Regions from separate parts of the Leuconostoc sp. UCMA20149 genome, predicted to be linked through region 1. Evidence: riboswitches for the same ligand, from Rfam matches in the RefSeq annotation. Region 1 holds a riboswitch; each other region holds the start of a gene.
The links. Region 1 has a riboswitch for thiamine pyrophosphate ahead of FF105_RS10925 (hypothetical protein). Riboswitches for the same ligand answer to the same signal wherever they lie in the genome.

Region 2: it holds a riboswitch for thiamine pyrophosphate, as region 1 does, so the genes downstream of both, FF105_RS04350 (ECF transporter S component) here and FF105_RS10925 (hypothetical protein) in region 1, are expected to answer to the same signal.
Region 3: it holds a riboswitch for thiamine pyrophosphate, as region 1 does, so the genes downstream of both, FF105_RS02815 (transcriptional activator) here and FF105_RS10925 (hypothetical protein) in region 1, are expected to answer to the same signal.
Region 4: it holds a riboswitch for thiamine pyrophosphate, as region 1 does, so the genes downstream of both, thiT (energy-coupled thiamine transporter ThiT) here and FF105_RS10925 (hypothetical protein) in region 1, are expected to answer to the same signal.

Annotation. Positions count from the first base shown of each region.
Region 1 is NZ_VJYC01000024.1:48-5,858, reverse strand. Features, by position in the region: gene FF105_RS10950 (ABC transporter permease) at 1-388, shown strand, start outside; gene FF105_RS10945 (LytTR family DNA-binding domain-containing protein) at 389-865, shown strand; gene FF105_RS10940 (DUF3021 domain-containing protein) at 876-1,283, shown strand; gene FF105_RS10935 (DUF2316 family protein) at 1,466-1,768, shown strand; gene FF105_RS10930 (cryptochrome/photolyase family protein) at 1,791-3,218, shown strand; TPP riboswitch at 3,347-3,435, shown strand; gene FF105_RS10925 (hypothetical protein) at 3,540-4,238, shown strand; gene FF105_RS10920 (NUDIX domain-containing protein) at 4,359-4,853, shown strand; gene FF105_RS10915 (2'-5' RNA ligase family protein) at 4,891-5,412, shown strand.
Region 2 is NZ_VJYC01000003.1:229,560-235,370, forward strand. Features, by position in the region: gene FF105_RS04330 (ribonuclease HII) at 1-275, shown strand, start outside; gene FF105_RS04335 (energy-coupling factor transporter transmembrane component T family protein) at 232-873, opposite strand; gene FF105_RS04340 (ABC transporter ATP-binding protein) at 873-2,246, opposite strand; gene FF105_RS04345 (thiamine-binding protein) at 2,283-2,576, opposite strand; gene FF105_RS04350 (ECF transporter S component) at 2,573-3,151, opposite strand; TPP riboswitch at 3,296-3,385, opposite strand; gene FF105_RS04355 (DMT family transporter) at 3,554-4,495, shown strand; gene FF105_RS04360 (tRNA (adenine(22)-N(1))-methyltransferase) at 4,565-5,254, shown strand; gene FF105_RS04365 (Nif3-like dinuclear metal center hexameric protein) at 5,248-5,811, shown strand, end outside.
Region 3 is NZ_VJYC01000002.1:163,753-169,563, reverse strand. Features, by position in the region: gene FF105_RS02835 (ATP-binding protein) at 1-209, shown strand, start outside; gene FF105_RS02830 (vWA domain-containing protein) at 206-1,363, shown strand; gene FF105_RS02825 (hypothetical protein) at 1,360-1,650, shown strand; gene FF105_RS02820 (hypothetical protein) at 1,647-2,153, shown strand; TPP riboswitch at 2,192-2,280, shown strand; gene FF105_RS02815 (transcriptional activator) at 2,368-2,928, shown strand; gene thiM (hydroxyethylthiazole kinase) at 2,928-3,704, shown strand; gene thiD (bifunctional hydroxymethylpyrimidine kinase/phosphomethylpyrimidine kinase) at 3,701-4,534, shown strand; gene thiE (thiamine phosphate synthase) at 4,524-5,162, shown strand; gene FF105_RS02795 (M3 family oligoendopeptidase) at 5,216-5,811, opposite strand, start outside.
Region 4 is NZ_VJYC01000004.1:5,649-11,459, reverse strand. Features, by position in the region: gene FF105_RS04535 (MIP/aquaporin family protein) at 1-553, shown strand, start outside; gene FF105_RS04530 (MIP/aquaporin family protein) at 656-1,375, shown strand; gene FF105_RS04525 (RluA family pseudouridine synthase) at 1,414-2,310, opposite strand; TPP riboswitch at 2,377-2,465, shown strand; gene thiT (energy-coupled thiamine transporter ThiT) at 2,534-3,088, shown strand; gene FF105_RS04515 (MerR family transcriptional regulator) at 3,125-3,595, opposite strand; gene FF105_RS04510 (glycosyltransferase) at 3,680-4,741, opposite strand; gene FF105_RS04505 (LTA synthase family protein) at 4,761-5,811, opposite strand, start outside.

The sequences.
Region 1 (5,811 bases):
TATCTTAGTTAATCGATTAAAATCAGTTGACAGTTTTGGAAGACTTACCACTATCATTGGTACTGCGTCAGGATTTTTAGTTGGTACTTATATTCCAATTGGATCACTGCCAACTTTTGCCCAAACAATTATGAAAGTGACCCCGGGTTCTTATATTGCCTCGCTGTATCGACAAGTATTGATGAATGATACGATTAAAGATACATTTCAACAAGAGAGTGCTGTCCGATATTTTAATCGTCTCATGGGCGTTCAAATAAAATGGTCCTCACTGTTGAGTTTGACAGAAACCTATAACCTTGTGGTGGCACTGATTGTTATTACGTTCATAATTGTTTTGGTGCCAAGTTTTATTGCACAAAAACAAAGGCAAAAATTACTTAATTAAATGAACGAGGTTGAGACAAGTATGAAAGTTGTCTTTCAAATCAGTACAGAAGTTTCTGGTGAGCAGCCAACGGTAATCGTCCAGGCAAAAGAAAATAGTATAGAAACGCAACATTTGATGGCATATATTCGTCAATATCAGTCGGAGACTGTTAGTCTTGTAACGGTCAAGGTGGAAGAAGAGATAGTTGTTTTAAAAGTGGAAACGATTATTTTGCTTGATGTTGTTGAAGATGAATTATTAATTTATACAACAGAGCGACTTGTATGTACTAAAGAAAGATTGATTCATTTTTTTCAAAGAATCAAAAATAAACACTTTGTTCAAATATCCAAGCATGCTGCAATCAATGTCAATCATTTGCAAAGTCTATCGGAGAGTTTTGCAGGCAATATGACGGCACATTTAACTCAGGATAATCAATCAGTGGTTAGCCGTCGATATGTGAAAGACTTGATTGCTCGTTTGTCGGTTTGAGGAGATAGAAATGATCAAAGAAATTTTACGTCACGTGATTCATGGGTTTGGTTATGGGTCGTTCATTTACATGATTTGTATTATCTTTTTTTCTGAGCAAACACATGTTGACGCGACTAATACGCTGACTGTGTTAGTGATGAGCGGGTTAATTGGTATTTTATCAATGATTTTTGATGTTGAACGATTTTCATATTTAGTAGCACTCATACTACATTTTATAGGTACGCTAATGATAACCTTAGGTGCTGCGTCGTTGACTTTGGGGTTACACGAAGTTCTGTATGCACCCACCTTTTGGTTTAGTTTTTTGACAATCTATATTGCGGTGTGGGTCTTTATCAAAATTAATTTACGTCTTAAGGTTGAACGCGTTAACGAATCCATTGTTAAATTTCATAAACGTTCAGATCAGTAATTAGAAAAACGCCAAATATTGGCGTTTTTTTTTGTTTTTTAGGCTATTGTAATCAAATTTCTTTACGTCTAAGTGTGAAAGCCTTATACTCGTTGTATTACATTATTCATAAATGTGGTGGCTTCAAAATCAACTATACCTGCATAACATTATGATCTGAATAATGAAAGGAGAGAAGTGAGATGTCTTTAAATTCTACGGAACGTTTCAATACCAGTAATGAACTCAAGAAAAATCTTAAAATGAGTCACTTGGCAATTGAGGATGTAGCAAACGCTTTAAACACTTCTGTTGAAAAAATCAATCAGATCTTAGAACTGGATCACGTTGCGCCCGAAGATCCTTGGATTTTGAAAGAATATTTATCGGATCAATTACGCCAACAAGGACTAATGGATTATCCGTATTCAAAATTAGTAGGTGACTTCCGTAATTATTGGTTTTTGAGCACCAGAAAGATATACAAACGACAATTGTCAAAATAATATAAGTTGGGGGAGAATTTTTGTGACTAAGACAAGCGTGATGTGGTTTAGAAGAGATTTAAGATTAGCAGATAATACGGCATTATCGGCTGCAGTCGCTAATAGTGATCATCTTGCTTTAGTGTTTATTATTGACCCAGAGCAAATCGCATCTAATGGCAGTGTCAATCAAAGTGCTTTTTTTGCTAGTGTGTCTCATTTTAAATCAGTTTTAAAAGCCAAAAATATCAGTTTGCATATTTTATCAGGAAATGTCACAACTGTGTTTATAGCATTAAAAAAAGAGCTGCCGGATTGGCAAGATTTGTATTTTAATTTTGACGAACGAGGTTATGGTAGAAAACGAGATCAAGCAATTGCAACATATTGTCGTGATGAGTTGCAGGTAACGCCGCATCCTTTTTTAGATTTCACATTGCACAGCGCGTTTGATATTAAAAAGCAAGATGGTACTGGGTATAAAGTATTCACACCTTACTTTAAGCAATGGATACAACGACCTAAAAAATCAGCAAATTATGATCTAAAGCATTCGGAAGTTGTCAAGAAACAACGGGAACTGTCGTGTAATGAGGCAACAGCTGAGCTTAAAAAGCTAATCCGTCCATGTGACAGTTATGCTTACGAAAACCAAATTGGAGAGTCGGTTGCCAAACAAGTTTTGATCAACTTTGTGTCACATAAACTCGCTGACTATGACAAAAATCGTGATATACCAAGCCTCGATGCTACCAGCCATTTATCGCGATATTTAAGGACCGGTGAAATTTCAATTCGGACAGTTTTTGATGCTGTCAGTCAGGAACCAGAAAGTGACGGTCGTACGACCTTCATCAAAGAGCTTTGTTGGCGTGATTATTACAATATGATTTATGCCATGTATCCAGATCAGCAAGAAAAAGCGATTAAGACTTCATTTCAAAATGTTGTTTGGCAAAATAATGAGAATCATTTTAAAGCATGGCAGTCAGGGCGCACCGGTTTTCCAATTGTCGATGCAGCCATGCGTCAGCTAAATGAAACGGGTTGGATGCACAACCGATTGAGAATGGTTGTTGCTTCTTTTTTAACCAAAGATCTATTAATTGATTGGCGATGGGGTGAAAAGTATTTTCAACAAAAATTAGTTGATTATGATCCTGCTAGTAACATTGGTGGTTGGCAGTGGGCTGCTTCGACAGGTACAGATAGTGTGCCATATTTTAGAGTATTTAATCCGGCAATACAGTCAGAAAAATTTGATCCTGATGGCACGTTTATCACGCAATATGTTCCGGAATTGAAATCTATCAAAAGCAAAAAAATACATCAGCCTAATCAGTTAACTGATGCGGAACAAAAAGCTTATGGTGTGAAATTAAATGATGATTACCCTCAGCCAATTGTGGATCATAAAGCTGCGCGATTAAGAGCGATTGCGGTGTATGAACAAAGTAAAGATTATTTTTAAAAGGGTTTTGTGAAAAGAATCCAATAACTTGGCTTAGTGGGCACAGTTTCGCCTTTATCAGATGAATCGATTGCATAGTTCTTAAAATTTATTACTTCATTAATCAATACGTGTGCTATAATTTTTATGTAAGATATCTGGGGTGCCTTGAGCTGAGATCATACCCATTGAACCTGAAGCAGTTAAGACTGACGCAGGAAGATATTATAGTAGCCACATCAATATCATGATGTTGTATTTAGCGATGCTTTTTGGCGACCCCAGCTCAATTTTAGTGAGCTGGGGTTTTTAGATATTTTATAAAAAAGAATGGAGAATATCATGAAATTTAGTCAATTAGCACACGAAAAGTCAGCTTCACTTTGGCTGTCAAGCAAGAATCACCCCTTTATTAAGGGAATTGAAGACGGGACGTTACCTTTGTCTGCCTTTAAGGCATATTTGATACAGGATAATTACTACGTCAAAAATTATTTAGCAATTTATGATAAGATTTTGGCGACAAGTCAAGACGCACAAGTTATTAGTGCTTTAAAATCAGGCATTCAGGCAATTACAGCTTATGATGTTGACCAGCAAAATGGGATATATCAAGGTCTTAATATGACTAATGACGAGATTCAACAGGCTGAAATTTTACCAACAACTTATCACTATACTTGCCACATGCACCATGCCTTTGATAGTTATGGGGAAGTTCATGCATTAGCAGCATTGTTACCATGTCCATGGTTATATTTAGAAATTTTCCAAGAAATGTTAGCAAGAAAAGATTACTTAAAAGGCACGCAACAAATTTATATTGACTTTGTTAATTCCTACGCTGATGAGACATTTCAAGGGTACGTTCATAAGATGATTCAATTATTAGATGACTTAGTGACTAAACATCAAGATGAACTTGATATGGATTTGTTGTTGCAACAATTTATGTATAGTAGTGCAGAAGAATTACGTTTCTGGCAAATGACATTATTGCCAGAAAAGTGGGACAGTTACAGTACTGCGCAATCCAAATAAAGCGAAATTTGACCCAGATTTTATGTGACCACTAAGTATTATTATTTTTATAATTAAAACGTCGTAGTGCTATAATGAAAAGTGATTTGTTGCACAAAATTTTGATTAAGGGGTTACATCATGAATAAGAATTATATTGCGCGAATGCGAGAGAAAGTTGGCCATGAGGGCATGATTTTTGTTTCTGCTTTTGGTGTTTTATGGAATGACGCTCACGATGCTATTTTGTTGGAAAAACGTTGGGATTCAGATGCTGGCTGGGGATTTCCTGGCGGATATCTTGAATATGGCGATTCTCCAATGCGAGCGGTTGTACGGGAATTTAAAGAAGAAACGAATATTGACGTTAGCGTAACCAGAGTCTTGGGTATCGCCACAAATGTGACGGACAAAAATTCTTGGGGTGATGCACAAGAAACGATTGGCATGGGTTTTGAAGTTAAACAAGTTGGTGGATTTTTGCAAAAAGATGGGACGGAAACGTTAGACTTACAATTTGTACCCATTCATCCGGAACCGACAATGTTTGTGCCTCAAGCGCAAAAAACTTTGCATCGGATTATCACTGAAAATGAAGTTAGCGATCGACCATGGCTACGCGAAAATGGTGATTAATCTGTTTATTTGATGTGCAATATTAAAAGGAGTAGCAATGAAATTTCGTTCTGTTTTGATTTTTCCAAACTTTAATTCAGTTGATCAAGCAACCATTCAGTCGATTCGACAAAACAATGATAGCCTATATACACATATTCGACCTCATGTATCGCTTGTGTTTCCTTTCAAAAGTAATGCGTCGGATACGATTATTTGTGATGCGGTGCAATCTGTTGTGAAACAGATCGAGTCGTTCACTTTAACACTTAACCATGTGGAGGGTGACACAGATAATGGCTACGTCTGGTTATCCGTTGCGCAAGGTGCAGACATAATCAAAATGATACACGACAAGCTTTATGAACTGGATAATTTTAAGCCTTTTTATCGTCGTGATATACCGTATCAACCGCACGTTACAATAGGACAATCCTTACATCCCAATGAAGCGCGTCAACTAGTTAAGACACTAAATGAATCACAATGGCATATAACCGCTAAAATCGAATGTGTTGCTATTGAAAACATTCTTGCTAATGATGACTCTGAAATTTTGGCTTCATTTGAATTGGTGTGAATCATAGCTTGATTAATTAAATAAGATTATTTAATAATGACCAAATGACATGTCAGACAGAAGATCTGCGCAATGTCATTGGTCTTTTTTGTATGTCAACATGTGTCATATTTTCAATTTAAAGACGGCAATACAAAAATATTACTCTATCGATACTGATTTAAGCATGAATCAAAAAATAACAGCGTTATGATTTTGATATTAAGAAGGGAAGACAAAAGAATGAAAATGAAAAAAAGTGTTTTGATTGTTGCTATTGCATCAGTTTCTGCAGTAACAATCGGATACAGTGCGGTAATCAATGCCCATGCCAGCAACAATAAAACTTACTAACATTAAAGGTGAAGATTAATCTCGACGGAGATAGTCTTCACCTATTTTTGTTTTATTCTAAAATAG
Region 2 (5,811 bases), on a different contig from region 1:
TGGACCTTGATATCCCGCAAGAATTTCTCATTAAAGGTGATGCACGGAGTAATAGTATTGGCGCTGCTAGTATCGTGGCAAAAGTCACTAGGGACCGTTTAATGACTGACTATGGTCTAAAATATCCTGGGTATGGTTTCGAAAGAAATGCCGGTTACGGGACAAAAGAACATCTCCAAGCCATTGAAAGGAAAGGAATCACGCCAATTCATCGCAAAACGTTTGCACCAATTAAAGATATGCAATCATCAATTGCAAAATCACCAAGAGACTGACGGCTATTAGCCAGTCTCTTTTTTGGATGACCACTGACTGAAAATGAGTGCGTGGTGCGTTTTCTGTAAAACCATGTGAAACCATTGCTGTTGATAGTCGAGTTGACCATTGCAGAGAAATCAAAATCGCTTTGAAAAATAATTGTGGTGAATAAAATGATAAGTGTTCACCTCTCATGAGAGCAGCAATGTGGATTGTTTTGATTTCTTGTTTGACGCGGGGGACGAATGTCAGTGCACCTCGTAACCCGTAGACAAAGGTTGTTGGTAAATGCCATTTTTGCTCTAGGGTATTTAATAAATCCACCATATTAGTTGTAAATGAAAAGGCGGCACCAAGATAAATGTAAGCTACAATACGGGTCGCCATAACAATTGCCATGTTGTGAGTGCCATATGTACTAAATGATGTCCACGCCCCCAAAACGGGCAAAATAGGCATTAGCACGAGCAATAAATAGCGTTGCCATGTTAATCTTGATAACATTAAATAAACTGCCGCAATGATGGCTACTATAAAATTAATACGCGCATTCAATATAAAGGTCAGTTCAATACTGACGATTAAAATAAAGCCGAATTTAACACCGGAATTCATTAAAATTGCTCCTGATAGTATAATGTTTGATGATCAAGGTGTAGATGATAATTAACAACTGGTAATAGGGCATCTAATTGGTGACTAATAATAATAAAACGCTGTTTACCTTGAGTTGAAAGTTCTTGTAATATTTCAGCGACCACACGTACGGAGGCGACATCTAGCCCAGCAATTGGTTCGTCAAGCAACAAAACGGGCGTGCTAACAATTAACATCAGTAACAGTTGCAGCTTTTTCTTTTGACCGCCAGACAGTTGATAGACAACGTGTTGCCGCAGATGGAGGAGGTTGAGACGCGTGAGATAATGATCAATTTTTTGGGGTGACCAAAATGCGCGTTGTTGACTATGTTGATAACTCAATGTTAATTCCTCATCGACAGTCATTCGAAGAAACTGGCGCTCTGGGCTTTGAAACAATAGTGCCACTTCTTGAACATATCGTGCAACTTTTAATTTTTGAATATTTTTTGATTGATAAGTTATCTGCCCATCAAAAGATTTCAATTTAGTTAACGCATTAAATAAAGTTGATTTGCCGCTACCATTTGCGCCAGTCAGGAGGGTAATTCCTGGTGCACCAATTAGAAGTTCTGGCACCGTTATCAAAGTCTTTTTTTCGTTCAATAACTTGAAATGATTTAGTTCAAAAACCCCTTCACTGATTATTTTAAAAGTATGATGTTGTGGCTTTGGAAGTCGTTGAATAAATTGAGTATGATCAAGTGCTGATATTTTATGATTATGAATTTCCCACACATTGTTGACAATCTCTGGATAGCCTGAAAAATCGTGATCCGCAACAAGAATTGTAACGCCATCGGCCTGCAATGTTTTTACTTTTTTTAAAATTTCCTGCCGTGCTGTCATATCAACATTAGCGAAAGGTTCATCTAGTAGTAACAATTTACTTTTCATCGCAACGATAATTGCCAAAGCAACTTTTTGTTTTTCACCACCTGATAGTGTGGTCATTTGTTGATTGGCTAGTTGTTCGATGCCGACAAATTTAAGCGCCGCTGTTGCACGTTCAGCTATTTCATCAGACGCAATTTGCAAGTTTTCTAGTGTAAACGTCAATTCCTCAAAAGGGGTAGGCATCGCAAACTGTGTGTCGGGATCTTGAAATAAGAAACCAACATACTGGGCTCTCTGATTAGCTGGTAGCTGGCTGATGGCGATATTGTCAACCAAAACAGTGCCTTTAAGTTGAGGAAACAGGCCAGCAATAATTTTTAACAAAGTAGATTTACCAATACCCGATGGTCCAATCAAAAGGTTGAAGCTATTTTCTTGAATGGTCAATGTCAAGTCGTCAAAAATTTTTGTTTTGCCATAGCTTAAATTAAGGTGTTCTAGAGTAACAATCATGGTTTGTGGTATCCTATGTACGCGGAAAAAACCGCTTTATCTGTATTTATCTGTTTTTTTTGCTATTGTAAGTACATCGCTAGTCGTCGCCATATTGATTTTGCTATAAACCATTACAGGTATGTCTGTGATTTCGGCCGCAACTTTTGGTAATTGTGCTAAGATTGCCATCAATTGATCGTAATCACCTTCTAATGTCGATTCAAACGCACCAACTTGGTAATTAACACCGCTAGCATCAATATAAGCAATGACATGATCAACAATTTTAATCACATCATTTTCGTTGGCAGTCATTGGCAAAACTTGTACTGCAATACTTGAAATCATGAGATCACCTCTGATTGATGCGTTGTCAAAATACCTGATTTAGCAATTAGCTTCTGTGTGAAGTAAACAATGACACCAGCAAAAATTGCCGATGAAATCAGGCGTGTGATAAATAGACCAACTAACAGACCTAATGAATATTGGGCATAGCCATTGCGAAGCAAGTCCCAACCAAAGGTGACAATTGTGACGGTAATGACAGAAGCTGTTAAGCTAGTTTTATCCCAACGTCGATATCCAAAAATAGCAAATCCAATTTCAGTTCCGAGGCCCTGAATGGCACCAGCAACGATATTCATGACACCCCATTGTGAGCCAAAAACCATTTCAATAGTACCTGCAAGTGTTTCGCCAATAATCGAAGCTCCGGCACGGCGAATAATGTATCCCGCCATTGGACCAGCCATTAGCCATGGACCAATTGTTGCATCGTTAGCGTATGGACTTAAACCCATAGGTGTTAATATTGCTGCAATAACATTATAAGCAAATGCCCAAGCCCAGAAAATAAAGCCGAAAAACACCGCGATGAGTGCGATAAAGATGACGTCACGAAGTGACCATTTTGTATGCATGTTGCACACCTCCGAATTTGTTGTGAAAACACCGCCATGAGGTTAGACATACAAAAAGCCAATCTTCGTGGGAAGATTGGCTTTGATATCATATCAATTAAAAATACTACAACAGACTGAATAGGTAGTTCGTCTGTATACAATCAATATTAAAGTAAATCTCCCTACGCTAGTATAATCTAGATCAGGTTATATGGGTATTATCTCAGCCGTTTGGCACCCCAGATTTTGGTGTTTTCAATTGTTTTCAATTGTTTGTGATTAACTCACAAACAGAGTGTACCACAATCCATTTTTGCCTGCAAGCGGTGAAAGTCGTTTGGCTTGCAAAAATGGTTCTTATGGGTATACTTATTATTCATGAGTTGCAATTAAGAAGATAAGTTTAGGAGTTGTATTGAGATGCTTTATTTTATTGGATTGGCTGCTGGATTCTTATTAGCTAATCAAAGTGCTATTAATGCAAAATTAGGTGCAGCGGTGCGTTCACCGTTTAGGTCTAGTTTGATTTCATTTACAGTCGGGACAATATTTCTCATCGCCGTCTTTTTTGGAACTAGTCAACATATTGTTCCTATTGGCACTGTTTTATCGCATAATCCGTGGTGGATTTGGTTGGGCGGGATTTTGGGTGTCTTCTTTTTAACGTCTAACATTTTAATGTTTCCTAAATTAGGGGCAATCCAAACGATTATTCTGCCCATTTTAGGCCAAGTTTTGATGGGAGAAGTGATTGATATATTTGGGCTTTTTGGGGCACAACAACATCCTTTAACCTGGTTGAAGTCGATGGGAATTTTGATTTTATTCTTAGGTATTTATATTGCTGTTGTGTTGGCGAGCCGAGGATTCGCTAAGGTTGAAGAAAAAAGTGACACAGATCATGAAAACGCCGTTACGTTGAATTTATGGCGTTTGTGGGGGATAGTGGCAGGTGCTATTTCAGCTATTCAACAAGCCATCAATGGTCACTTAGGACAATTAATGCATTCCTCAGTTGGTGCCTCGGTGTTTTCTTTTTTGACAGGCACCATCTTGATTTTTTTGGTTGTCATGGTTCGTGACAAGTCTCTTTTACCCAAAACATTCCACGCTAATGAACAGCCATTTTGGTTGTTCATTGGTGGCGTATTGGGCGCTGCGTTTGTTTTCGCAGCCGCCTATTTAGTGCCACAACTGGGAGCAGGAGTAACGGTGACTTTGGGATTATTTGGTTCAATCGTTGGATCAATGGCTGTCACACAATTTGGATGGTGGCGTTCACCACAAAGACAAGTGACGCGGGCTCAAATATTTGGTATCGTGGTGATGGCAATCGGTGTGCTACTGATAAAATTTGGATAAGGAAAGTCAGCGCATAGCTGGCTTTTTTGCTATACTTGTAGGAGTAAAAAAATTTTTTTAGGAAACATTATGGATAGTATTCATCTTTCGCCACGCCTTGAAGCTGTGGTTAAGCACGTGCCACAAGACGCAATAATTGCTGATATCGGTTCAGATCATGCCTATTTACCTGCACACTTACTCTTGACCAATCATGTCCGGCATGCCATAGCCGGTGAGGTTGCTCAGGGACCATTTGAAAATGTCCAACATGAAATTAACAGACGACATCTGAATGGCAAACTTGAGGCGCGATTAGCGAATGGTCTAGCCGCTATTGATACCGCTGATAAGGTTAACACGGTTGTAATTGCTGGCATGGGCGGCATTTTAATTCAAGACATTTTGTCAGCCGGGCACTCAAAAAATCATCAATTTAATACTTTGATTTTACAACCAAATACTGATGAGAATGTTGTCAGATCATGGTTAAACAACAACCACTATTTGATTATAGCGGAAGATATTGTTCAGGAAGGTTCGCATTTTTATGAAGTGATTGTTGCAACACCTGGTGAATCAAAATTATCTGATCATGAGATTGATTTTGGTCCGTATCTGTTGCAAGCAAAATCACCAATTTTTGTCGCCAAGTGGCAAAAAGAATGTGACCGCATCCAACTTATTTTGGAACATTTGAAAAATTCAGGAAACCAAAATACAGTAGCTTATAAGAAATGGCAAACGACTTATGATCGCATCAAGGAGCTGATATCGTGATTGCACAAGAATTAATTGATCAAATTGAACAGTTTGCGCCACTATCATTGGCAGAAGCAGGGGATCCCACCGGTTTACAAATTGGCAACCCTAATCAACAAATTAATCGCGTTATGACTACGTTAGACGTGCGTCCAGAAGTTGTCAAAGAAGCCATTGCTGCTAGGGTAGACTTTATTTGGGCACATCATGAGGCAATGTTTTTTCCAGCCAAAAACTTAGACCTATCTGTTCCACAAAATCAAATGTATGCAGATCTTATCGCGAATCAAATTGTCGTTTATGCATCACATACCAATTTGGACAGTGCTTTTGGTGGAATGAATGATTGGTTATCAGCTGCGCTAAATATTGAGGACACAGTGCCTTTAATCCCTAATGCAGATGGCAAAACAGGATTAGGACGAATTGGTAAGTTAAATAAACCATTGACAGTGGCTAATTTTGCGAAACAAATGCGTGATATTTTTCACGTTGAAGCTGTTCGTGTCATAGCCAATGATCTTAATCGTGTCATTTCAACGGTGGCAGTTCTAGGTGGAGATGGGGGTAAGTTT
Region 3 (5,811 bases), on a different contig from region 1:
TGATGAAAACATTGTTATTGACGGCAGATATGACACACGATAATAACGCTGCACGTTTTAGTGAATTACTACAATTGGTGGCGCCAGATGGTCAATATGCACTGGTTAAGCAAATGACAAATGCTCCAATTTTAGATGATCTATACAATTCAGAAGAACACTATGCAAACGTGTTGTATCAACAAATTATGGATATTGCGACCAGATGACAACGCAGGATGAAACGGATAATTTAATATTAGGTGGTATTAAAACCTTGCTAGATGTTTCACCGCTATATGGCAACATTGTCATGAATTTAACCCGTGAAATGAACCTGTTAGCACCGCATCCATTGGCATTAAAATGGCAAAATCATCGTTGGTACTTAGTAATCAATCCAGCTCGTTTAACAGAAAATTTCAGCACATACAATCAGATTGCGGCTGCATTGGCACATGAAGCACTGCATGTTATTTGGGAACACCCAGTTCGCTATGCTACAACGCACCAAGCAAAATCAGTTGTTGATCTAGGAACTGATGTGGCGATTAATCAATATTTACCTAAGGAATTAGGTGAGTTACCAACGGCTGTGACTTTGCAAATGCTGTTTGATGTGTACGGCGAATGGTTTGCGCCTTATCAAGATTCGCAAACTTATATTGATTTAATCAGTCGTTTTGAAGATGATGTGCCCGCTCATGGGGACATCGACGGCCACGGTGATTGGGCGAGTGTTGGCGATGAGGCTGATGAGGCTAAATCGGCACTTGAACAAGTCATTCGCCAAGCCAATGAAGATGCACAAAAATCTGGGCGAGGTCACTTGACTAGTGCTGTCATGCAGCAGATTGCTGCGGTGGTGGTGCCTAAAAAAAATTGGCATCAAATCCTCAAAACAGGGGTAAGCCAAGTACCTAATCAAAAGAAACCATCACGCGCACGATTTAATCGACGCCAAGCCTACCGAATGGATTTATTTGGTGAAATTAGTACGTATGAAAATGAAATTTTGGTATTTGTCGACAATTCGGCTTCTATTAGTGATAAACTAGTGGGTAAATTCCTAGCCAATGTGATGCAAATAACACAACAATTTGATGCTAAAGTTCGCGTGTTTTCATTTGATACAGCAGTTGAAGTGATTCAAAATATCAATCATTGGCAGCGCCGTGCTGGCGGGGGGACGGCATTTCAAAGTATTTTTGACTATCTAGATAAACAAAAAACACCTCGTGAGACGACAACAGTGATTATCCTAACTGATGGTGACGGTGAAACATCACCGATTATGTCACAGTATCGTCGTGTTTATTGGATACTGCCAGAACAGCAACAACTCAGTTTGCCTAATCAAATTGGAAAGGTGTTGACCCTATGAAATTAAATCCAAGAGATCTGAGTAGTTTTATTGCCAAAGACAATCGGTTCAAAAGAGCTGAAGCATTATTAACCGATCAATGGGAATCACTGTTGCTGAGCGAGCCATGGGGCATGACGATGATGACGCGTTCAGATATTGTTTATGCAAAAGCATTAGTTGCATCAGACGCTATGACACCCACAGTTGATCTGACAACGTTTAAAGGCGTTCAACAGTTTATTCAGCGTAATGCAGTTCGGCTTTCACCAGATGTCGTCACAATGTTAAAGGAGCCATTCTTATGAAAATTAATCTTGTACTTGCACCAGAACAGTCAGTTTCAGAATTATTAGCACTTCAAACAGCGAATCCAGACAATGTGTTTTACCTCGGGAAGGTATCACAATTGGCTGGTTCGAATATTTTGATTTTGGATGCACCAGAAATTGTCCAACAATTTCAACGGCCATTAGGATTTGATAGTCGTTATACTAATGGTCAGTTAACTGGTCGTGTGATTCATCAAATTACCTTTCAGGCTAAAGATGATAATGATAAACTAATTGGTAAGTTAGTAAATGTTGCCGGTGTTGTGGCTCAAAATGATAATGGTAAAGCAGATTATATGCTGTGGACTTTTTGGCAAAATCACAGTCAATTAGCTGATTTTTTGAAAAGTACGCAGTATCAGCAAATGATTAATTTGATGAAAAATCCTTATACAACAACTTATCAACGTGTTACAAGTGATTCGCAATTGTCACTAAAACATCAAATGAGAGATGTTGATCCTGAATGGTGGGGTTGATTATCTGGTGACATTCATTTACACTTATCTTGAATTAAATAAAATATCTGGGGTGCCGATTGGCTGAGAAATACCCATTGAACCTGATGACGTTAGTACGTACGCAGGGAGATATGTTGCATAAGCTAGTGTTTTTTAAATGTTGATTACTGGCCGTGAACGCATCTTCTTGGAGTGGGTTCGCGGCCTTTTTGTGTCCTATTATGGAGAAAACATGACCTCATTACAAACCATTAGAGAACAATTTATGCCTCAAATCATGGCTGAACCTTTCGTGAAAGCTATTGGCAGTAATTCATTAACTCAGCGGCAAGCTGATTATTATACAGCACAAGATGCAAGCTACATTGAAGCATTTATGCCCATTGTGAATCAAATTGATGAATCATTACATTTAACCAGACCGACAAGCGACGATGAAGGACAAGCACATCTTAGTCTAGTGGATGCTGTTGCCCCAAAGCCTTTAGATTTGGTTGGGCAATCTTATGTGAATCACATGCGTTCTGCAGCTCAAAAAGGTGCTATGGCAGCAATTATGGCAACCTTACCTTGTGTAGAATCCTATTATTTTATAGCTAAAGCACTGGCACATCAAACAAACAATGGTTGGCAGCAATATTACGCCAGTAAACAATATCATGATTTGGTAACCTATTACTGGCAGATTGTTGACCATTCAGACGGTCAACTGGATGTCGCTATTTTTGAAAAATCATATCAATTTGAACTAAAATTTTGGCGGAATGCCTATGAAAAAGGGAGTCAATACTAATGACGATTAAAAATGTACGGACACAATCACCGCTTGTTCTGACTTATGCTAACTTTGTTACCCCACAATTCGTAGCCAATGTCGTGAATGTTATTGGTGCTTCGCCACTTATGAGTAGGGAAGTTAGTGAATTTAATGATTTATGTCAAATTGCAGATGCCGTTGTCATCAATATTGGTACGCTTAAGGCCAATGAACTGTCTGATATTGTAACGCTTTCAAAGGTCGCTACTAATTTAGATAAACCTGTTATCTTGGATCCAGTTGCTGTTGCAGTACCTTTTCGTAGTAAGGCTGTGCAGACTTTGATGCAAGAAGGGCATGTTGATATTATTCGAGGCAACGCAGCGGAAATAGCGTGGTTTGCCGATATTGATTTTGACAGTCAAGGCATTGATGCCACTGGTAGTGGGGATGTGATTGCCATCGCACAATTAGCAGCAGAAAAGACTGGTGCCATAATTGCATTAAGTGGCGCCAAAGATGTTATTAGTGATGGCCATCAAACTGCCGTCATTGAGACAGATGTGCCATTATTATCAACTAATGTGGGTACTGGCGATGCATTATCGTCTGTTATTGGTGCCTTTGTAGCTGAATCACTCACTGTGGAAAATGTCACGTATGCGATGGCAACTTTTAAGTTAGCTGGGCTCAAAGCCAGCCGTCAAATTACGACACCAGGTTTTTATAGTATGCAATTGCTAGATGAGCTTGCTGCAATTACAAGCGAGGAAGTAGCGACATTTATGACTGAAAGTGTGCAATATTTATGAGCAATGAAACACCACAAGTATTAACAATCGCTGGTGCTGATAGTAGTGGTGGTGCCGGTATTAGTGCTGATTTAAAGACATTTGCTGCACAGGGTGTCTATGGTGCTAATGTATTTGTCGCTTTAACAGCGCAAAATACATTGGGTGTTCAAGATGTTTTGATGACCCCACCTGATATGATTTGGTCACAAATGAAATCAATCGCTGATGATTTAGCGATTAAAGCAATCAAAACTGGCATGCTCGGTAACGCAGAGACAGTAGCGCTTGTTGCCAAAGGCTTGCAAAATTTTGATTTTGGTAAATATGTGTTAGATCCGGTAATGGTTGCGAAAGGTGGCGCAAAGCTGCTTAATCCTGATGCAGTGGCTGCCGTGAAAAGTTTATTGTTACCGCTGACAGAACTTGTAACGCCTAATATGCCAGAAGCTGAAATTTTAAGTGGTCAAGCGATTAATAATCGGCAAGACATGCAACGTGCAGCTAGGACGATTCAAAAATTAGGCGCCAAAAATGTTTTATTGAAAGGAGGTCATGGGCAGTCATCACGTATTGAGGATTACATCTTATTGGCTGATGGGACAGATTTCTGGTTGGCAAGTCAGCGGGTCCATACTGAGCGTACCCACGGCACCGGAGACACTATTTCGGCAGCGATTACTTCACAATTAGCGCTTGGCAAAACTTTAGATGTGGCAATTTTGAATGGGAAAAGATACGTTGACGCCACAATTCGTGATGGCATTGCTGTTGGACACGGACATGGACCACTTAACCATGGGACCAAATTGGTGACAGAAGATACAATTGAGGTACTTCATGACATTTAATCCGTTAATATTACGACGTTATTTTGTTTTAGGCACTCAAAATGTGGAAAACGAATCACAATTTTTTGATATTTTAACAATCGCTTTGAAATATGGTATTACTGCTTTTCAATATCGTGAAAAAGGTGATGGCGCATTAAAAGGCGCTGAAAAATATCGTGTGGCAGAGCGTGTACGCGATTTAACACGCCAGTATCATGTGCCTTTAATCATCGATGATGATATACCATTAGCTCACCAAATTCACGCTGATGGTGTACACTTTGGTCAAAAAGATGGTAGTATTATTGAAAATGTGCGCGCTTGCAATGGTATGTTTGTTGGTGTGTCCGTGACGACAAAGTCAGATTTTCATCGTTTAGAAGGTCTATCCGGAATTGATTACATCGGTGTTGGACCAATATTTGCGACGCAGACAAAGGCTGATGCTAACCCACCAATTGGTCTTGAAGGCTTGAGACACATTAAAAGCATTAGTGATTGGCCAATCGTCGCTATTGGTGGTATTTCAAATCAAAATATTGATGATATTTATACGACTGGCATCAATGGCGTTGCTGTTATTAGCATGATTAGTGCAGCTGATAATGTCGCAGACGCAGTGATAAATTGGCAACAAAACTCATAAAGATTAAAAGAGGCTCAACATGTTTAACACGTTGAGCCTCTTTAATATGATTTTTACTTGATAAATTGTTCAGATAGCGACAAGAATTCATCAATATCTTTTTTAACCAAATCAGCACCAGCTTGCCAGAAATCTGGCTTAGTCAGATCAACACCTAAATGTTTTTGAGCTAATTCTTCTGATGTCATATTTGCTGTGTCACGAAGCAACGCAATATATTTATCCTCGAAATTATCACCATCTTTTTGTGCTTGTGCATAAATACCGGCTGAAAAGAGATAGCCGAAAGTGTATGGGAAATTATAAAATGGGACTGAATCAATAAAGAAGTGCAACTTTGAAGACCAGAAATGTGGGTGACGTGTATCTAGCATACCATCAAAGGCACTTTTTTGTGCTTCATCCATCAATTCGTTCAGTCGTTGCGGTGTGACAACGCCATTTTGACGTTCAGTATAGAAAGCATCTTCAAATAAGAAACGCGCATGAATATTCAAAAACATGGCAATAGGATTAGTCATTTTAGCGTCTAATAAGACCACTTTTTCAGCGTCAGTCGTTGCTGCTTTTACGTTAGCGTCATTGACAATAAGTTCGGCGAAAGTTGAAGCTGTTTCAGCGACATTCATGGCATACGCATCACGCCAGA
Region 4 (5,811 bases), on a different contig from region 1:
TCCAGCTGTTTCGTTGTCAATGGCTATCCAAAAAAGACTCTCATGGGTTGATTTTGGTGGTTACATCGTAGCTCAATTCCTCGGTGCCATTGTTGCTTCAGCAGCTGTTTATGGCGGTGTTGCCGCTTACTTGAAGTCTTCAACTGTTTCCACAGCATTATCTGGACAAACAATGACCGTCAGCCAATTCGTTTCTTATGTTGGTTTGGGTCAAGCAAACTATGCCACTGGTGAACGTCTTAACGCTTTTGCGTTTGAGTTCGTCTTGACATTCTTGTTCGTACTTGTAATCTCAATTGTTACAAAGTTGACTAATGTTCCAGCCCCATTGGTTATTGGTCTTTTCTTAGCCGTTTTGATTATTGTAGCCTTACCAATTACTGGCGGATCATTCAACCCGGCCCGTTCATTGTCACCAGCAATTTTTGTCGGTGGTAAAGCACTTAAACATCTGCTAGTCTATATTCCAGCACAGCTAATCGCTGGTGCTTTGGCAGCATTTGCCGCTAACTACTTCAACAAAACCAGTGATGAAAAAGCCGTAAAAGCCTAAATTTTATAAAGATTGACTAACATTGTCAATCTTTTTTTGTTTCTAGAAATAAACGTGTATAATGGAATTTATTGGTAATATTACACACAAGGAGAATTTTTCATGCGTAAGTATATCGCAGAATTTCTAGGAACATTTATGTTAGTGTTCTTTGGAACTGGTAGTGTTGTTTATTCAGCTATTACGACACAATCACCTATCACAATTGGTTTGTCATTTGGTTTGGCATTGGCCGTTGCCATTTATGCTTTTGGTCACATTTCTGGTGGGCACTTTAACCCAGCTGTATCACTGTCAATGGCGATTCAAAAGCGTTTATCATGGGTCGAATTTGTCGGCTATGTATTAGCACAACTGATTGGTGCTATTGTCGCTTCTGGTGCTGTCTATCTTGGCGTTACAGCTTATCTTAAGTCAACATCCGTTACAACTGCTTTATCAGGTCAATCAATGACAGTCAAACAATTCGTTACTTTGGCTGGTCTTGGTCAAACAAACTTTGCTGATGGACAAGGCTGGTACGCTTTCGCCTTTGAATTGATTTTGACTTTCTTGTTTGTTTTGGTCATTTCAATTGTCACTAAATTGGCTAATGTGCCTGCCCCATTGATTATCGGTTTGTGGTTAGCTGTTCTAATCATTGTCGCATTACCTATTACAGGTGGTGCTTTCAACCCTGCCCGCGCATTGGGTCCAGCAATCTTTGTTCAAGGTAAAGCACTTGGTCACGTTTGGGTTTACTTAGTGGCTGATCTACTCGGTGGTGCTTTGGCAGCATTTGCCGCTAACTTCTTCAATAAGGGTATTACAAAAGAAGCATAATGTTTTTACTAAAAAGAAGCTCATCACGAGCTTCTTTTTTATTGTCGCAATTGCCGTGGAAAGTCATGAGGCAATGGACCTGTAATCGTTTTAACGCCACCATCAAAGGGTAAAGGTAGTTCAATGGTAGCTGAATGCAGCATCAATCTTGTCATATGACGCCCACCATATAGGTCATCCCCAATTATTGGATGGCCTATACTAGCCAAATGAACTCTAATTTGGTGCATTCGGCCAGTATCCAAACGAATTCGTAATAGTGAGTTTTGATAAACTGTATGTACATTAGTCCAATGCGTTACAGCAAATTGTGCTTCGGCGCCATTGACAGCACGTTTCCTGTCGTCTTTTGCATCAATGCCAATTGGTGTTTTAATTATTCCCTGTTTTGTCGGCATCACACCACTCACCCATGCCAAATAAGTCCGCGTAATTACCTTAGCTGATAATAGCTGGTCAAGTATTGGCACTACTAAAGGCGTTTTTGCAATAATAACGGCGCCGGATGTAGCCCGATCAATTCGATGTACCATATAAGGCGACGCTTCTACATGACGCCTTTGAAAATCACCGGCAACGTAATTCAGCAAAGTATCATCTTCTGTGGGTGAATGCGGATGCATTTTCATCCCCGCTGGTTTATCAATCACCACAAGATAATCATTCTCAAATAAAGTTGTTACCTGCTGATTATACTTTGGTCGATAATTAGAACTACTCGTTCTAAAGTCGTCCTGATCAAACATCATTACTAAGACATCGTTAGTGGCCAAATAGTAACTAGTCGGGACCGTTCTGCCATTCACAGTGAAATGACGCTTAATTCTGAGAGCACCACGAATACGCTTTGGAATGAGCCATTTGGTCCATAAGGCTTTGACTGATTGCCCTGCGTTATGCGGTGATATAATAAATTGATATTGCCATGTTGTCATATGATAAGTGCCCACACCTTTAGTTGATTAGCCCCTAATTTGACTTTATTGTCATTTTAGTTATACTTAGATTATCTGGGGTGCCCTATGGCTGAGATATACCCACTGAACCTGCTCATGATAATGCATGCGAAGGGAGATATCACATTGTTTAGCTCATTAATGGCGCAACCTGTAAATTCTCTTGACGGTTGCGCTTTTATTTTTTGGAGATATGAAGTCTATGCAAAATTCTCGTTCCCGCGTCATCGCTGAAGTGGCTATATTTGCCGCCTTGGCTGTTGTTTTTGATTGTTTGACCCTATTTAAAATGCCACAAGGTGGCGCTGTAACCTTGTCACTGGTCCCAATATTATTTGTTGCGTACCGTCACGGTGTAAAAGCCGGTATGATTACTGGATTAATTGTTGGTATAGTGACTTTTATTTTAAATCCGTACTATTTAAATCCATTACAAGTATTTTTTGACTATTTCTTTGCCTATACGCTAGTTGGTCTCGGCGGATTGTTCGAAAACCAATTAAAATATGCACTCCGTCGAGATGCAACAAGGCAAGCAATGATACTCATATCAATTGGTGCCCTATTAGGTGGTATTGGTCGCTTTTTTGGTTCCTTTTTGGCTGGTGGTTTCTTTTACGGTGCCTTTGCCCCCAAAGGGCAAAATCCGTGGCTTTACTCACTAATATACAACGCAGCTTATGTTATCCCACAAATCCTGTTGACGATCGTTGTACTGATTATTTTGCTTCGCGTTCAACCAAAAATGTTCAAATAAAAAGCCAGCCATTATAACAATTCTGAAGGGAAGCTGTTATAATAACTGGCTTTTTCTCGTGATTGGAAACTCGCGTTTATCAACAACCCGATACTTTACTTTGCCAGATTCCAGATAGACGTACAACAATTGTGTCTCAGCGTCATCAAAATAACCCAAATTCACAACAACACGACCCTCATATTCTTCAATGCCTTGAAAGGCTTTTTTCATAATATGATGAATAATCATGGCACTTTCAAGTTGTTCATTAGCCTTATCAACAGCGTCATGAAGACTGTCACCATCATCTAAGTTTTGTTTGATTATTGCAACCTTAATAAACGCTCGAAAGCCATATAACCGAGATTCTTGTTCATCTTCTCGATCGATCGCTTGAACATATCCTTGCTTTTCCCAATAACGAAGTTGCCGTGTCGAAATATTTGTCATACGTGCTAACTCGCCAATACGGAATTGTAAATGATCAAGAGACGGCTTTTTAAAATTTTCTTTGTCAAAATTCATGTCTGTGCCTCTAGAAATAGTGTTTTTTGTCAACTAAGTTGCTAAACACCCCTAATATCTATTTAAATATAGCACATTCCTTTGTTAAAACAAAGCCTGCCACTGTTCTAAAATTGGGCCCATTTCAAAATCTTCTACTCGTTGTAATGAAATATCAGCGTAGTATCGTCGCTCTTTTTGAGTACTTAATAGTGGTTGAATAGCTGCTAACAAACCATCAACATCGCCATTCTCGACTAAAATACCGTATTTACCGCCGTCTAGTACCTCCGCAGAACCGGTATTTTTCATTGCGACAATTGGTAACCCAAAGCTCATCGCTTCAGCCAAAACCAATGGCAATCCTTCCCAACGAGACGTCTGTATGAAAATACTAGCATCACGGTAATGTTGTCGTAATGCCTCATCTTTTAGCCCACCACGATAAATAATTTTATCGTGCGCCGCATATTTTTCAATCAAGGTTTGAAAAGTTGCCATGTCTTCTGGTAGCCCATTACCTGCAATTGCCAGGCGCCAATCGTTTGGTAATTTTGAAGCCAATTTCACAGCAAAATCGATGCCTTTATGCTGAATCGCAATTCGAGCTGTAAAGGCAATGATATGCTGCGACAAATCAGCACGACCATTTGGTGTGATAGTCAACGGATTCCATATTTTGACGGCGTGCTTATTGTAGGATTTAAAGCCGGCCAAATCGTAGTCTGTTAACACAACAACAGTATCAAGTGCCCGCAAACCTGCTTCAAATTCAGTCTGCATATCAGCATAGTACTGGCTTTTGTAGGTCGTCACATTATTATGCATCCAACCAATTAACTGTGTATCAGGTAATTGTGGTTTCATAACGGCAGCAAAACTAGACAACAACCCACCTGCTAAAATAACTACATCGAATTCCCGTGCAAGATTAATAAAATCTTGAATTTGTTCAGCATATTTAATATAAGGCTCTGCATCGTTGGCTAAAGTTAACGGCCTCTTTGCTATGCGTAGCTCCGCTGATAGGGCATAAAAGGGTGGTAAATCAGAAAAGCTGTAATACACAACGTTGTGTTGTTGTGCTAAGGCGTTACCCACGACGGTTGTGGCACGCTTCATGCCCCCAAGACCAATGTTTTCAAGGGCAATGAGAATTTTGGTCATATTTTTACTCCAAACATCATTAATTTCCACTCCAATCATCTGCGTTTCGTGGTAACAATCTCGTGGTATCTGTCGCTTTATCGCGCGACTCTGGTGCGTCAGTAATGTAATCACTTAACGTTGATTGATTGCCATTTTTAGACAGTAAGCTTGTAGATTTTGTCCCTAATTCTTGGTTAATTTTTTTCAATCGTTTGACCGTACTATCTTTACTATAATCATATTTAGACGGATCAACTGCCTTAAAATCTTTTGGCGTATAAAAACGTAGTAAATTCTTTTGATTCAAATTATCTGACATATTCAATTTTTTGTTCACATAACTTTGAATCTTGTTGACTTTAGCCTGCAACTTTTTATCAGGATATTCAATCAATTGATTCGTTTTCGTATTCCAAATGCGTCCTGACAAACTGGCATATTCAGGTGTTATCCAGTCTTTATTGCGGAAAGCAACAATTTGAACGTGTTGCTTGCTTAATAAGTCTTGTCCAAATTGAATATAACGCTTAGTACTAATACCAAGTAAATGCTCCAAGGTAGGTGCGACATCAATTTCACCACCATAAGTATGATCAATATAACCATTTGTCATGCCAGGTATATGAACAATCAATGGCACCCGTTGCAAATTAGCATTGTCTAAATCATTCCAATTACTCTCATTTTTGCCAAGCACCGACGCCAAATAAGGCGCGTCAGTATTAGAAATACCATAATGATCACCATACAAGACAACAGCGGTATTGTCATATAATCCTGATTTTTTGAGATAATTAAAGAATTCCTTCACAGATTGATCAAGGTAATGGTTCGTGATGAAATAATTATCTACTAGTGTTGAGCCTGTATTTGAAGTCTGGAAATTAGGATCTTGATCCTGTGCATCTAGTGTGTAGGGGGTGTGGTTCGTCACTGTCAAATATTTAGCATAAAACGGCTGTTGCAAACGTTCTAGATAAGGAATAGAGTTTTGAAATAATAATTTATCTTTCAGGCCCCACGATGTCGCTTTTTTACCAGTAACATCAAAATAATCACCGGAAATCCAATTTTGGTAACCCATATGT